DNA from 2 places in the Endozoicomonas sp. ALB091 genome. Region 2 is predicted to be linked to the other one. Evidence: riboswitches for the same ligand, from Rfam matches in the RefSeq annotation. Region 2 holds a riboswitch; the other holds the start of a gene.
The links. Region 2 has a riboswitch for thiamine pyrophosphate ahead of thiD (bifunctional hydroxymethylpyrimidine kinase/phosphomethylpyrimidine kinase). Riboswitches for the same ligand answer to the same signal wherever they lie in the genome.
Positions count from the first base shown of each region.

Region 1 (7,390 bases), 300 kb from region 2:
ATCATTCCGAAAGGCCCTGCCCCGAAATTGCAAAACATCACCAGCAGGATATTAACGGTATTGGAATGCCTGATTTGAGGTGGGCATAGGCTGCTTTCGATAGCGGAGGCATGGAGCCCGGATTTAGCCATCCGTTTCCGGTTTATAGAATCAGGGAACTTTTGACAATCTGCGCACACTAATATAGGGAAAGAAGTTGCACAGCCTGTGAAATCAACATCTGCTCGTAAAAGGTTGCAGTTTCAGGCTCTCTTCGCTTTTGCCTGATCATCAGGTGGTCTGGGTTCAGGTTTTGCCTGATGATCTATTGGCATTCTCTGGTCTGACGAAGGCAGTTGTTTTTCTTGATATTAGTATCAATAAATCAGTCAGTTGTATTCATCGGGTCATCTGATTAATGAGAACTTTCAGATCATCTAACTGTCCAAATGGCGGAGTAATTATTTTGTTGGAGCAAAGTTTCTGGAGACTATTTTACCGTGCTGATTGTTACTGATACGCCCCGTCTGATACTTCGTACCTGGCAGTTACAGGATATCGATGCGTACTCCGCCTTACTGGGCGAAACACCTCCCGGTGCCTCAGATGCCATGGCCACAGAGCCCGCAAGCCTTGCAGAAACCGAGTTGTGGCGCTACCAGGCGGAACTGGATAAATGGGGGTGGTCGCGCTGGGCGGTGGTATTCAAAGAGAATAACCAGCTAATTGGCTATTGTGGCTTTTCTCCCTATGGCAAGCATATTGAGATGAGCTGGCGCTTTTTACCCGCTTACCGCGGACAGGGGCTGGTGCTGGAAGCTGTTGAGGCAGTGACTCAATTCGGCTTTAACCAGCTGGGTATGGAAGAGATTATTTCTTATACAACCCCCACTAATGAGTTTGCCCAGGGCGTTATGCAACAACTGGGGATGACACTTGATCGCTTTGAGGGGTGGAGTACCTGTACGGTTGCCCGTTACCGCATACAGTCACCGATATAAATCATGCGCTGAAAATATTCCGCAGCCACAGTACAATCACTTTAAATAATTTCATTCATTTAAATTTATCCCTCCACTTACAGTCTTTTTGAACTCATGAGCAATAGCAGCAGCGACACCCTGAGTACCTGGGAGCAGAAAATTATCGTCTGGCTACAATCCATGCACCACGACCATGATGACCACTCCCATGACTTTTCCCATTTTCAGCGGGTCTGGAAAACGGCGCAGCAGATCATGGATCTGGAGCAGGTGTCTGTGAATCCACTGGTGGTTCTCGCTGCCTGCTACTTTCACGATATTGTGGTGTTGCCAAAAGATCATCCTGAGAGGTCCAGGGCCTCTTCGCTGGCTGCCATAAAGACCAGAACCTGCCTTGAGGATATGGGGTTTCCTGCTGAGTTGATTGATAACGTCTGTCACTCGGTGGCCAGTCACAGCTATTCTGCGGGCATTGCGCCCGAAACCATTGAAGCCAAAGTGGTTCAGGATGCTGATCGGATGGAGGCTCTGGGAGCTATCGGGCTGGCCCGGGTTTTTTATACATCGGGCCTGCTGCGGCGAAAAATGTTCGACCCCGAAGACCCACTGGCTGAGCACCGGGCCCTTGATGATCGTGAATACGCGCTGGATCATTTCCAGGTGAAGTTGCTGAAGCTGTCTGACACCATGCAGACGTCCGCCGGACGCAGAATGGCAGAGCGGAATTCGGATTACCTCAGGGAATATATGGGCAAGTTGCTTAAAGAGCTGGAAGGGGATTATTCCTGACCCGGTACTACTTTTTCAGTGAGGGTGCCTTTATAATCTTCCCATCTTGTCGGAGTGCGAAAGCTGAGATCGCTGCATTTTATCGGATATATGTGCAGCAAATTCGTTGAACCTGCTCAGGGTAATACCTGCGAAGGGAACAAGAGAAGAGAGTACCGGGTTGCTATCTGGTGGATGGCTGATCACGCTTTTGGCCAATCATGCCTTTAATATCTCAAAGCATTGTTTTGCTTTAAATCAAGCAGCTTCTTGCTAACCTTGACGAGTCAAGCTAGCAAAAACCGTCTATTCCTTTTCTCTGGCCTGAGACACCGGCAAGCCATACCAATAACAATAGATAAGGGATATTCATGGTCGGTAACTCTCAACTTCAGGGTATTCAGATGCGTGCTCCAATTGCTGACAGTCAGTCACTTCTGGTAGAAGCCTGTCGTTCATTTCCTGCTTCACGGAAAATTTACCTTCCCGGCAGCCGCCATGATATTCGTGTGGGCCTGCGGGAAATAACCATTGGGCAGAGACACGGAGAGTACAGTAAGTTATCCACTGAATCTGCCGTTCGGGTGTACGACACATCCGGTCCTTATACTGATCCGGAATACTGCCTGGATCTGCTTAAGGGCCTGCCGCCTATCCGTTCAGAATGGATACGGGCACGAGAAGACTCAGAAGAGTTGAGTGCCCAGTCTTCAACCTATGCATTGCGACGAAAACAGGATATTCAGGTTGAGCCGGTGCGCTTTCAGTCATCTGCCCCCGTCAGATGTGCCCTGTCTGGAAGAAATGTGACTCAGCTCCATTATGCCAGGCAGGGAATAATCACACCGGAGATGGAATATATCGCCATCAGGGAAAACATGGGAAGGCCTGAAGCAAAGATAACCCCCGAATTTGTTCGTCAGGAGGTGGCATCCGGTCGTGCGGTGATACCCGCGAATATTAACCATCCCGAAGCAGAGCCAATGATTATCGGCCGTAACTTTCTGGTGAAGGTTAATGCCAATATTGGTAATTCACCGGTGACGTCTACCATAGAGGAAGAAGTTGAAAAACTGCTCTGGGCAACCCGCTGGGGGGCCGATACGGTGATGGATCTTTCCACCGGTAAACATATCCATGAAACCCGGGAGTGGATTATCAGAAACTCACCGGTACCGATTGGCACCGTGCCTATTTATCAAACACTGGAGAAAGTAAACGGCAAGGTAGCGGATCTTAATTGGGAGGTGATGAAGGACACCTTGATTGAGCAGGCAGAGCAGGGGGTAGATTATTTCACCATTCATGCCGGAACGCTGAGAGACCATGTGAAACTGACCACTGATCGGGTGACCGGTATTGTTTCCAGGGGCGGTGGGATTCTCGGGCAGTGGTGTGAAATGCATGACAGCGAAAACTTCCTCTATGAACACTTTGATGAGATCTGCGAGATATGCAAGGCATACGACATTACGCTTTCATTAGGGGATGGGCTGCGCCCGGGATCGGTGGCTGATGCCAACGATGCGGCACAGTTTGCCGAACTGAAAACGTTGGGTGAACTGACAAAGAAAGCCTGGGCACATGATGTGCAGGTGATGATTGAAGGCCCCGGGCATATACCGATGCACCTGATTCAGGAAAATATGGATAAACAGCTGGAGTATTGCCACGAGGCACCCTTTTACACGCTGGGTCCACTGACGACGGATATCGCCCCCGGCTATGACCATATTACTTCCGGGATCGGTGCAGCGATGATTGGCTGGTTTGGTTGTGCAATGCTCTGTTATGTGACACCAAAAGAGCACCTTGGCCTGCCCAATCGTGAGGATGTGAAACAGGGATTGATCGCCTACAAAATTGCTGCCCATGCGGCAGATGTCGCCAAAGGTCATCCGGGGGCACAACTAAGGGATGATGCGCTGTCCCGTGCCCGTTTTGAGTTCCGCTGGGAGGACCAGTTTAACCTGGCCCTGGATCCGGATACCGCAAAAGCCTACCACGACGAAACCCTCCCTCAGGACAGCGCCAAGGATGCGGGTTTCTGTTCCATGTGCGGACCAAACTTCTGCCCAATGCGCATGACGCATGATGTGCGGGAGTTGGAAGAGCCTTCAGCCAATAAAGAGCCCTTAGCCAGTAAAGCGCCCTTAGCCAGTCAAGCGGCTCCGGCAATGGAAAGCCCCTCCTGAATCCTCTCGATCAGCTGCCGGGTCTGGGCAATATCACCCAGTGTTATTCTCAGACCCTTTCGCCCAGTCTGGTCAGACTTTGGGCGAACAAGGATGCCATGGCTGCGCAGGTGCAGCTCAATGACCTCAGGATTATCCGGAAATGCCCAGATGAAATTGGCCGCACTGGGCCAATAGGGAATGGCCTGTTGATCAAGGAAATGCTCAAACAAGGGCTTGGATGACTCCATAACTTCCCTGACGTACTGACGGGTATACTCCGGATGGTCCAGGGCGGCATTGATGGCCACGGCAGCAAACTGGTTAACATCATAAGGGCCACGGATATTCAGCAGCGCCCGGATGTTGTCAGGGTGGCTGATCACATAGCCCAGGCGAATGGAAGGCAGGCCCCAGGTTTTAGAGAAGGTGCGTGTGACCAGAATATTCGGGTATGCCATAACCGCATCCGCCACGGTGGCCTGAGAGTATTCAAAGTAGCATTCATCAACCAGCAGGGCGGTATTGGGTGCGGACCTGGCAATGGTCAGAATATCTTCACGCTGGATTTGCGTGCCGCTGGGGTTGTTCGGGTTGGCGATGACAATCAGCCGGGTTTTTGCGGTGATGGCGTCCAATACTGCGTTAACCGGAAAGCCGGTTTCCCGCGTATAGTCAGGCTCAATAATGTTCAGCTTTTCAATATTGGCGCACTGGTGGTACATCGCGAAGGTTGGGCCGGGGATGATGATGTCATCACCTTCTGTACAGGCCGCACGGATAATAATATCAATGCCCTGGTCAGAACCATTAGTGATCATGACCTGGGGTTCATCGACGCCTGCATAGTCAGCGATTTTCCGGGTCAGGTCGCCATAGGATGGGTACACCTGCAGACGATCATCATTGATATAGTCAATCAGTGCCTGTTTGACATGCTCACTGACGGGCAGCGTTCTCTCATTAAAGTCCAACAGCAGATTGTGATGAGGGTTTCTGCCTTCAAGTGGCGGAGAATAGGCGCTCATCCGGGTGATGTGGGACTTGAAAATGCTCATCGGCGGTTTCCCTGATCCATCTGTTTTGTTGGAGAAAGTGCAGTATAGAGCAGAGTTCCCGGGAGAAGCTATCAGGCATTGGGTCCGCTTAATGCTCTGGCCTGATATAATATTCAGTTTCCTGACAGGTATGTGGATTTCCTATAAATGGAAAAGGTATTAGAACTTCTGGCTGATGGCGGTTTCCACTCCGGTGAAGCGCTGGGCAGGGCGCTGGGGATCAGTCGCGCTGCGATCTGGAAAAAACTGAAAATGCTGGAAACGCTCGGCCTGCAAATTGATTCAGTCAAAGGCCGGGGGTACCGGCTGCACCCGGGAGTTGAGTTGCTGGATAGTGAACGTATTCTCAATGCCCTGGCCCCATCCGCCAGAGAGTCGGTGGCGGTCCACACCTGTTTGAAAACAGCATCCACCAATGATCTGGTCAGAGAGATTCCTGTTGCCAGCCCGTTAATAAAAGGGGTGTGTCTGGCAGAATATCAGACCAGCGGCCGTGGTCGGCGGGGCAGAGCCTGGGATAACCCCTTTGGTTCGACCATCAGCATGTCTGTACGTTGGTTTTACAGTGCTGGTATGGCATCCCTGGAAGGGCTGAGCCTGGCGGTCGGTCTGGCTGTACTGAAAGCGCTTGAACGCAGCGGTGGCGGTGATCTCAAACTGAAGTGGCCTAATGATCTGCTGTGGAACTCCCCCGACGGTTTTCGCAAGCTGAGTGGCATCCTGCTGGAAGTGCACGGAGACCCCACCGGAGACTGCGAGGTGATCATCGGTATTGGCGTCAATATTGCCCTGAGCCAGCAACAGATCAACAGTATCAGCCAGCCCGCAGTGGATATGCAGCGGGTGTGTGGTACCACAGTGAGCCGAAATCAGGTAGCCAGTGAGTTGATCAACGAGTTGTGCCGTACCCTGGATATTTTCAGTCATCAGGGCTTCAGCCATTTCAAAGACCAGTGGGAGCGCTATGATGCTTTTGCCGGGCAGGAGGTTGTCCTGGACGCTTCCGGTAAAACGTTGTCTGGCGTAGCTTCCGGGGTGAATGGTCATGGTGGACTGTTATTGCAGACCCGTGAAGGTATGATGACTTTCAATGGCGGTGAGGTTTCATTAAAGGCCGCGTCACCCACAAAGAGCAAGTCATCATGAGAATTCTGGAACTGGATGCAGGCAATAGCCGATTAAAATGGCGGCTACTGAATAGCGGCCACATCACTTCCCATGGCTTTCTTGCCAACAGCGAAGACTGGCAACACGAATTGCCAAAGCTGCTGGATCAAATTGGGCCGGTCGATTCGGCCAGGGCGGCCATCGTCTCCGGTGATGAGCGTTTTGCGCAGTTGAGTACTGCGGTTAATCAGCACTTTAATGTATCCCTGTTAAAGGCCGAGGTTAAAGAGCAGTGCCGGGGCGTGAAAGCTGCCTATCCTGGTCTGGGCGTTGATCGCTGGCTGGCTATGCTGGCGGCCCATCATCTGGACAGGGCAGAGAATAAAGAGCCCTGCAAAAAAATGGTGGTGAGCTGTGGTACTGCCATTACCATTGACTTGTTGAGTGACGGCGGGAACCACCTGGGCGGCTATATTGTACCGGGTGTCGGCCTGATGAAGAGCATGCTGCACACCAGGACAGCACAACTTCCCATGGTAGCAGCAGAAGCATCAACGATAATGCCCGGAACAAGCACTGCCGGGTGCATTAACAACGGTATTCTGGCCATGGCCGTAGCCATGATTAATACACAACAGGCGCAGTATAAAACGGCTTGCGGCAAAGACTGCCCGGTTTATCTCACCGGAGGTGACGCTACCTTGATTCAGCCGTATCTGGGTGAGTGTTACCATCATCCCGCGCTGGTGATGGATGGTCTGGCGCTTGCTTTCGAACAGGAGGGGAGTAACTCCGTTATATAAAATGCGTTTGACAGTAATTTTTCTTGTGTTTGCCAATATCAGTTACTTTGCCTGGGGCTCATGGCAGGAGTCCAGGGTGGGTTACTGGCTGCCTGAGAGTGATAGTGCCTATACCGAAGCCGCAGGTGAGCGACTGGTTCTGTTGACTGAGACGGAAGATTATCTTCAGTCTCTGCGAAATGAGACTGAAGTTCAGCCAACGTTGGAAACCTCGCTGTATTCCGGTGATACCGTCCAGGAATGTCTGATCGTCGGGCCTTTGGCCAATGTGATCGAGGTGGATGAGTTGCAGCAGCGCCTGTTTGCCGTAGGTGTTAGCAGCAAAGAGCGTGCAGACGAAAGCAGTCAGCAGCAGGATTACTGGGTTCATATACCGCCACTGGCCAGCAGGGATGCGGCAATACGGCTGTTAAGGGAACTTCAGGCCCAGAGAATCGACAGCTTTGTGATTACCCAGGGCGAACTGACCAATGGGATCTCGTTGGGGCTTTTTTCCCGCAGTGAATTTGCAAAAGCCG
Region 1 covers NZ_JBLYNQ010000006.1:1,025,456-1,032,845, reverse strand. The annotation lists gene ACO6UX_RS11505 (GNAT family N-acetyltransferase) at 480-980, shown strand; gene ACO6UX_RS11500 (phosphohydrolase) at 1,077-1,751, shown strand; TPP riboswitch at 1,792-1,907, shown strand; gene thiC (phosphomethylpyrimidine synthase ThiC) at 2,102-3,925, shown strand; gene ACO6UX_RS11490 (pyridoxal phosphate-dependent aminotransferase) at 3,892-4,962, opposite strand; gene birA (bifunctional biotin--[acetyl-CoA-carboxylase] ligase/biotin operon repressor BirA) at 5,110-6,108, shown strand; gene ACO6UX_RS11480 (type III pantothenate kinase) at 6,105-6,872, shown strand; gene ACO6UX_RS11475 (SPOR domain-containing protein) at 6,874-7,390, shown strand, end outside.
Region 1: linked by a shared signal. The riboswitch ahead of thiC (phosphomethylpyrimidine synthase ThiC) and the one ahead of thiD (bifunctional hydroxymethylpyrimidine kinase/phosphomethylpyrimidine kinase) in region 2 are both predicted to bind thiamine pyrophosphate.

Region 2 (7,390 bases):
CAAAAACCACAATTACTTTTAGCTTTACACAATTAAGGTTTGAACCTGGTACGAAAGGCTTTTTTACATCATTCAGGCTGACATCTTTCGTCAATCCCGGGGTTTCCACTGCCTCTTCATTGCGCTGCTCCATCTCATCTGCTGGTATCTTCGTTCGGGCATCTTTCGGTCGAATTTCCCGGACAGATTGACGCAGCTCATCCACATTTCCGTTGGATATTTTTATTAACCCGGATATTTCATAAACTGCCCCGAATCTCGCGCGCGACCACATGGATGTCGGAGGTAGGGCGAATGCAAAGCCGGGGACTTTGTCGCTCCAGGAGATTTTGTCAGGAAGCGCGGGGAGTACGGTCCACTGAGCATAACTCACATAAAGCGGCAAAGAACAAGCGAGAGCGGGAGCACGTTGATGAAATATCCGTGTTAAGTTATCCGCCATACTCAGAACATCAGTAATGGCCTGGGGCACGATAGCCTTTGGCGGGAAATATGCTTCTTGAGAATTCTATACCAAGGCTCTTCAGCCCGGGCCAGTCCCAAGTTTTAATCCAATGTGCGTTTTTTGTCATGCTCCACTTGCCTGTTGCACTCATGCGCCTCTTTTTACAGTGGCTGAAACATTATTGATTGATTTTCCATATAAATGGGTGAACCATTACGACACTCTGTTCGTAAATTTTTGGCATGGTACCTTACTGCTCTGATGAAAGGTTTTTGTAGATAAGAATTACTTATTGGCACTCCAACCTTTTTATAGCGAATAAAATCAACAGGGAGTCTCATTTGTGTCCACAAAAGGAATGAACATAGCTGTCGTCGGTTCCGGTATTAGCGGACTCTCCTGCGCCTGGCTACTTTCTAAACAACACAACGTGACCTTATTTGAAAAGGATGATCGCTTCGGCGGCCACAGCCATACTGTGTCTGTGGGCGATGAGAAGCCCATTCCCGTCGATACCGGCTTTATTGTTTTTAATGAGAAAACCTATCCAAACCTGATCGCTTTTTTCAAACACCTGAAGGTGCCTTTTGTCCCTACGGATATGTCGTTTGCCGTTTCTCTGAACAACGGCTCTACTGAGTACGCTGGTACTGATCTTTCCGGACTATTTGCCCAGAAGAGCAACCTGTTCCGTCCGGGCTTCTGGCTAATGCTGGCTGATATTCTGCGTTTCTATCGCAACAGCGAAAAATGGATGGGCAGCCTTGAGCATGAACAAGGCATAGATGCCTCCCTGACCCTTGGCCAGCTGCTGCATCGTGAGCGCTTCAGTCAACGGTTTATTCATGACCACCTGATTCCCATGGGTGCTGCCATCTGGTCAACACCGGCAGACAAAATGCTGGACTACCCGGCTTTGGCTTTTCTGCGCTTCTGCTCAAACCATGGTCTCTTGCAACTGTCGGATCGCCCTCAGTGGCAAACCGTGAAAGGAGGCAGTCGGGAGTATGTTCAGCGGATTATTGATGAGCTGGGTACATCGGCGCTCACCAATCGCTGTATCCGCAAAATAAAACGGTTCCCTGACCGGGTTCAATTGACCGATTTCCAGGGTAAAGACTGGCATTTTGACCATGTGGTTATGGCCTGCCATGCTGACACCACGCTCAGCCTGCTTTCTGAGCCAGACGAGTTTGAACAGCATTTGCTGGGCGCTTTTATGTTTCAACGGAACAAGGCTCTGCTGCACAGCGATGAACGACTGATGCCTGACAACAGAAAGGCCTGGGCCAGCTGGAACTATCTGGGTTCCCATACATCAGACCCTGGCAGTGAGCAGGGGCCAGCGGTTACCTACTGGATGAATAAGCTGCAGCATCTCGACGGTCCGCCACTGTTTGTCACGCTGAATCCCCAGCAGGAGCCGGCCACCGATCTGATTCATGGTTGCTACCTGTATGACCACCCCGTGTTTGATCGCGCCGCGATCGAAGCCCAGGAGAAAATCTGGAAGCTCCAGGGCAGAAACCGTACCTGGTATTGCGGTGCATGGATGGGCTATGGTTTCCATGAAGATGGGCTACAGTCCGGCCTGGCTGTCGCGGAGAGCCTTGGAGGCATTCGCCGCCCCTGGCAGGTCAAAGGGGAAAATGACCGGCTCCATCGTCCGGATCTGTTTGGCCGCAGCTTTTTTGACCCGGGTGTTGACAGCACGCAACTTGAATCCTCTGAGCCTCGGCAGCAGGAATCTTGAGAATGGAGTCTTCCTCAGGTTCTTCTATTTATGTTGGCGAGCTGATGCACCACCGGTTCAAACCGAAGAAACATCGGTTCTCTTATCAGGTGGCTTCCTGGTTGCTGGATCTGGACACCATTGAGGCGCTGGATCAGCAGCTCTCCCTGTTTTCCCTTAACCGGTTTAATGTTGTGTCTTTTTACCCCCGTGATCATGGTGATGGTTCAGAGACACCGTTGCGGGAACAGATCAACCGGTTGCTTCACGACTATAATATTGAGACACCGGATAACGTCAGCTTACTTTGTTATCCACGGATGTTTGGCTACACCTTTAACCCATTGGCGGTGTACTTTTGCTATCGGGATCAACAGCTGACCGCCATCGTCTATGAAGTCAGCAATACCTTTGGCGAAAGGCATTCCTATGTGGCGGCCGTCGAGTCTGGAGAGCAGCCTGAAAAGCAGTCGGACGATCAACGACTGATAGCGCATAGCAGGCAGATTGTTCAACCAACCCTTCAACAACAGGCCGATAAAGCACTGCATGTTTCCCCTTTCTTTCCCATGGACTGCTATTACCATTTCCGGATCCAGCCCCCCAAAGAGAAGGTTACTCTCGCCATTAACCTGAACGATGCCAGCGGCAAGCTGTTCACTGCCGTGTTCAAAGGGCTGCGCAAAACCATCACCGATCGTTTTATCGTAAAACAGACCATGCTGCTGCCACTGCAAACCATGAAAGTCATGGCGGCCATCCATTGGGAAGCCTTGCGGCTCTGGCTAAAGGGCATATCGATTTACTCACACACGCCAAGACATTTCTTTTTCAGCCATACCCGTGCAGAAACGCGAAAAGCAAAAGAAAAAAATTTTGCGACCTACGCCGCGATGAACGGTGAGAAAGCAAAATATTTTTCACAAAACAATACAGCGAACAGGGGGAAGAAACCATGAACTCAACCAGCTCCACGGAGATCACCAGCAAACCCTGGTTCCCTGCGCTGAGAAATGTACTCTCCTGGCTGGAAAAACGATTGGTCAAGGCGGGGGTGAGCAGAATTGAGCTGCGCATTGATGGCAACGAAAGTGTGATGGTGGGGCAGTTCCGGTCAGGTACACCCATCCCCTGTCTGCATATCCATAATCCGGTGGGGTTAATCCAGCAAGGCAGCCAGGGGTTACTGGGCTGGTCAGAGTCGTTTATTAATGGCGACTGGAGCTCTCCGGACCTGAAAGCGCTGACCGACTGGGCCATGGCCAATGAAGACAATCTGCAGGAGGTGATGACTGCCAACTGGTTCAGCAATCTGTTTAACCGGGTGTTGCACAAAATACGCCGTAACAGTCGCTCCGGCAGCCGTCGCAATATTGCCGCGCATTATGACCTGGGCAACGACTTTTACCAGCTATGGCTTGACCCGACCATGACCTATTCAAGCGCCCTCTATTTTGATGAGCATGAGGACCTGGAAACCGCACAGGGCAATAAGTACAACACCATTATCGACTGGCTTGAGCTTCGTCCGGGGCATTCCGTGCTTGAGATAGGCTGTGGCTGGGGCGGCTTTGCCCGGGCGCTGAATCAGCGGCACCAGGGCGCATACAAAGGGATAACACTGTCGCAGGAACAGCTGGCCTATGCGCAACAGATGTCGGACAACCAGTCCCATCAGTTCAGTCTTACGGATTACCGGGATATCCATGAGCAGTATGATCGTATCGTTTCCATCGAAATGATTGAGGCCGTGGGTGAAGAGCACTGGCCGGTCTATTTTGAAAAACTGTACCGCAGCCTGAAACCCGGAGGTTCCGCCGTTATCCAGGCCATTCTGATTGACGACGCCCGTTTCGAGGAGTATCGCCGCGGTGTTGACTTTATTCAGCGCTACATCTTCCCTGGCGGTATGTTGCCCTGTGACAGGGTGATGCAAGAGCAGGCCAAAAAGGCCGGTTTGGCCATAACCAATACCCTCTCTTTCGGTCTCGACTATGCAAGAACGCTGGATGAATGGAAACGGCTTTTTCTTTCGGCCTGGCCTGCCATTGAACAGCTCGGATTTGATCAGCGCTTTAAACGCCTGTGGCAATTTTACCTGGATTACTGCACGACCGGTTTCCAATTCAGGAGTATTGATGTTTGCCTCTACAAACTCACCAAACCTGTGTCAGGGGAGGCCGCATCATGCGAGTCGCGTTAACAACAATAAAAGATTGGACGTCGGGACGGGCCTGGCTCCTGACCCTACTGTTTATGCTGACGGGGTGCTCAGCCATGAATATTGAAGATTATGCAGCTAGTGAACCAAGTCTGAAAATTGAACACTACTTTGCCGGGGAAACCGTTGCCTGGGGCATGTTTCAGGACCGGTTCGGCAATGTTCAACAGCGGTTCAAGGTGTTGATGACCGGAGACGTCAAAGACGGTGTACTGACTCTGGATGAACGCTTCATCTATTCCGATGGTAACGAGTCAACCCGTATCTGGAAGGTCAACATTATGGGTGACGGACAGTACCTGGGCACCGCCGGAGATATCGTTGGCCAGGCCATTGGCCGCAGTGCCGGCAATGCCTTTAACTTCAAATACCAGATGCGTCTGCCCATCCGTGGCCGGGAGTGGGTGGTGACCTTTGATGACTGGATGTTCCTGCAAGAAGATGGCGTACTACTGAATGTCGCCACCATGAGCAAATGGGGGATCAAGCTGGGTACTTTAACGGTCGCCTTTGAAAAACCCGGGCCAGAAGAAGAACCATAAAGGCAGCAGATATGAACTCTACTCAGGATACAACGCCTTCTAATGCTCCGGTGGTCTGGATCACCGGAGCCAGCCAGGGCATTGGCGAAGCCGTTGCCATTGCCCTGGCCCGGGAAGGAGTGACCGTAGCGGCCAGTGCCCGAAATGAAGAACGGCTGGCAGCACTGGCCAGGCAATCAGATGAACTGCCGGGCAGGATCGTTCCCTATCCGCTGGATGTGACGGATCAAACAGCCGTGAATGAGACGGTCAACAAAATCATTGCCAATCATGGTGCCGTTGGCCAGGCGATTTTAAATGCCGGCACCTATATTGCTTCGCCCGCAGCGGAGTTTACCAGCAATGTGGTGCGCCAACAGATGGAACTGAATCTGATGGGTGTCTGTCACTGCCTTGAGCCACTGATCGCTGCCATGAAAAAACAGGGTAAAGGGGTGATTGCCATTAATGCGTCGCTGGCAGGCTATCGTGGCCTGCCCAAAGCAGCGGGTTATGGTGCCAGCAAGGCGGCGTTAATCAATATGGCGGAATCCCTGAACTCGGAGCTCTGGCAAGAGGGTATTGATATCAAAGTGATCAACCCGGGTTTTGTCAAAACACCATTGACCAGCAAGAACCGGTTCCCCATGCCTTTTCTGATGGAGGTGGATAAAGCGGCGGAGGTCATCGTCAAAGGGATGAAGGGGCGGCAGTTCGAGATTCGCTTCCCGCGCATGTTTGCCGCCATCATGGCGCTTCTGCGTCACCTGCCCTACTCGATGTATTTCTGGTTGGTCCGTAAGACCGGATAAGCGTCAATTCACTCAATCGCTGGACAGCCTGTGGCAAACCCCATAGACTCCGCCGGTGTTGGTTGGGGTGTTCTGCCAGTGATGGCAGAACTGAGATACACCCATTGAACCTGAACCAGATAATGCTGGCGTAGGAAACCGACGGGCCTGAGAGCTGCTAAACCCCTGATGTACTCACCATCGTGCAAGCCAGTTAATCAATGCAGTTTATTGCCCCGACAGGAACTGCAACACCCCGCCCGTTGTTCCCGCCAGTCCTAATGATATGGAGTTTCTCTTGTGGAGCGGCGCGAGCTTATGTCTTCTACACCCATCGCATTGACCATTGCCGGTTCTGACAGTGGCGGTGGTGCCGGCATTCAGGCAGACCTGAAAACCTTCTCAGCCCTTGGTGCCTACGGCTGCAGTGTGATCACTGCGCTGACCGCACAGAACACGGTGGGTGTTCAGGGTATTTTTGATGTCTCACCCGCCTTTGTCCGGGAGCAGCTGGACTCGGTCTTTTCCGACCTGAACATTTCTGCCGCCAAGGTGGGCATGCTGAGCCAGCCTGAAGTGATTGATGCGGTTGCCCGCGCGGTCAGTGATTACCAGCCGAAATACCTGGTGGTTGACCCGGTGATGGTGGCCACCAGCGGTGATGTTCTGCTTCAGGAAGCCGCCATCGATAACCTGCGTCGCAAACTGATTCCCAAAGCAACCCTGATTACCCCCAACCTGCCGGAAGCAGCGGTTCTGCTGAACTGCCCCCGACCTGAGTCACTGGCAGCCATGGTCGCCATGATTGACCCGTTGATGGCCCTGGGAGCCAGTGCAGTCTTGCTCAAAGGCGGCCACCTTACCTCAGACCAGGGCAATAAGAAGGCCGTTGATCTGTTCCATGACGGTAACACCCTGCACCAACTTGAGTCTCCCTGGGTGGCAACCCGTAACACCCACGGGACAGGCTGTACATTGTCGTCTGCTGTCACTGCCTTGCTGGCCAGGGATTACCCTTTGATCGATGCCGTGCGCTCTGCCAAGGAGTACATTGCCGATGCCATTGGCCATGCCGACCATCTGAACATCGGTTCCGGCCATGGCCCGGTCCATCACTTTTACCGAACCTGGTCATAGAGAATACCGCAACGCATGTTTGATGTGATTATCCGCCAGGCCAGCCTGAGATTTGGCAACCACTGTGTTTTTACCGACCTCAACCTGACCCTTAAAGGCGGCCAGTGGACTTGCCTTCTGGGTGGCAGCGGGGTGGGCAAAACCAGTCTGTTGCGTCTGATTGCCGGTCTGCCTGCGGGCGAGACAACGGGGGAAGTGGTCTGTCAGGACGGCTTTTCGGTTCATCACCGAATCGCCTGGATGGCGCAGCAGGACCTGCTGCTGCCCTGGTTTTCGGTACTGGACAATATCACCCTGGGGCAGCGCCTGCGCCGCAATCTGACCGATGTGTTCACCCGTCGTCCGCTCTTGTCAGCCGAGGTTCGGGACCAGGCCATGTCCATTCTGGAAAAGGTAGGCCTGAGCGCAAAAGCCAACGTTCTGCCCCAGCATCTGTCCGGCGGTCAGCGCCAGCGGGTAGCACTGGCCAGGACCCTGATGGAAAACCGGCCACTGGTATTAATGGATGAACCTTTCGGCGCACTGGATGCCATCACCCGGCTC
Region 2 covers NZ_JBLYNQ010000006.1:729,295-736,684, forward strand. The annotation lists gene ACO6UX_RS10205 (hypothetical protein) at 1-472, opposite strand, end outside; gene ACO6UX_RS10210 (NAD(P)/FAD-dependent oxidoreductase) at 789-2,198, shown strand; gene ACO6UX_RS10215 (DUF1365 domain-containing protein) at 2,201-3,136, shown strand; gene ACO6UX_RS10220 (class I SAM-dependent methyltransferase) at 3,133-4,380, shown strand; gene ACO6UX_RS10225 (DUF3833 domain-containing protein) at 4,365-4,940, shown strand; gene ACO6UX_RS10230 (SDR family NAD(P)-dependent oxidoreductase) at 4,952-5,731, shown strand; TPP riboswitch at 5,785-5,885, shown strand; gene thiD (bifunctional hydroxymethylpyrimidine kinase/phosphomethylpyrimidine kinase) at 6,029-6,847, shown strand; gene ACO6UX_RS10240 (ABC transporter ATP-binding protein) at 6,863-7,390, shown strand, end outside.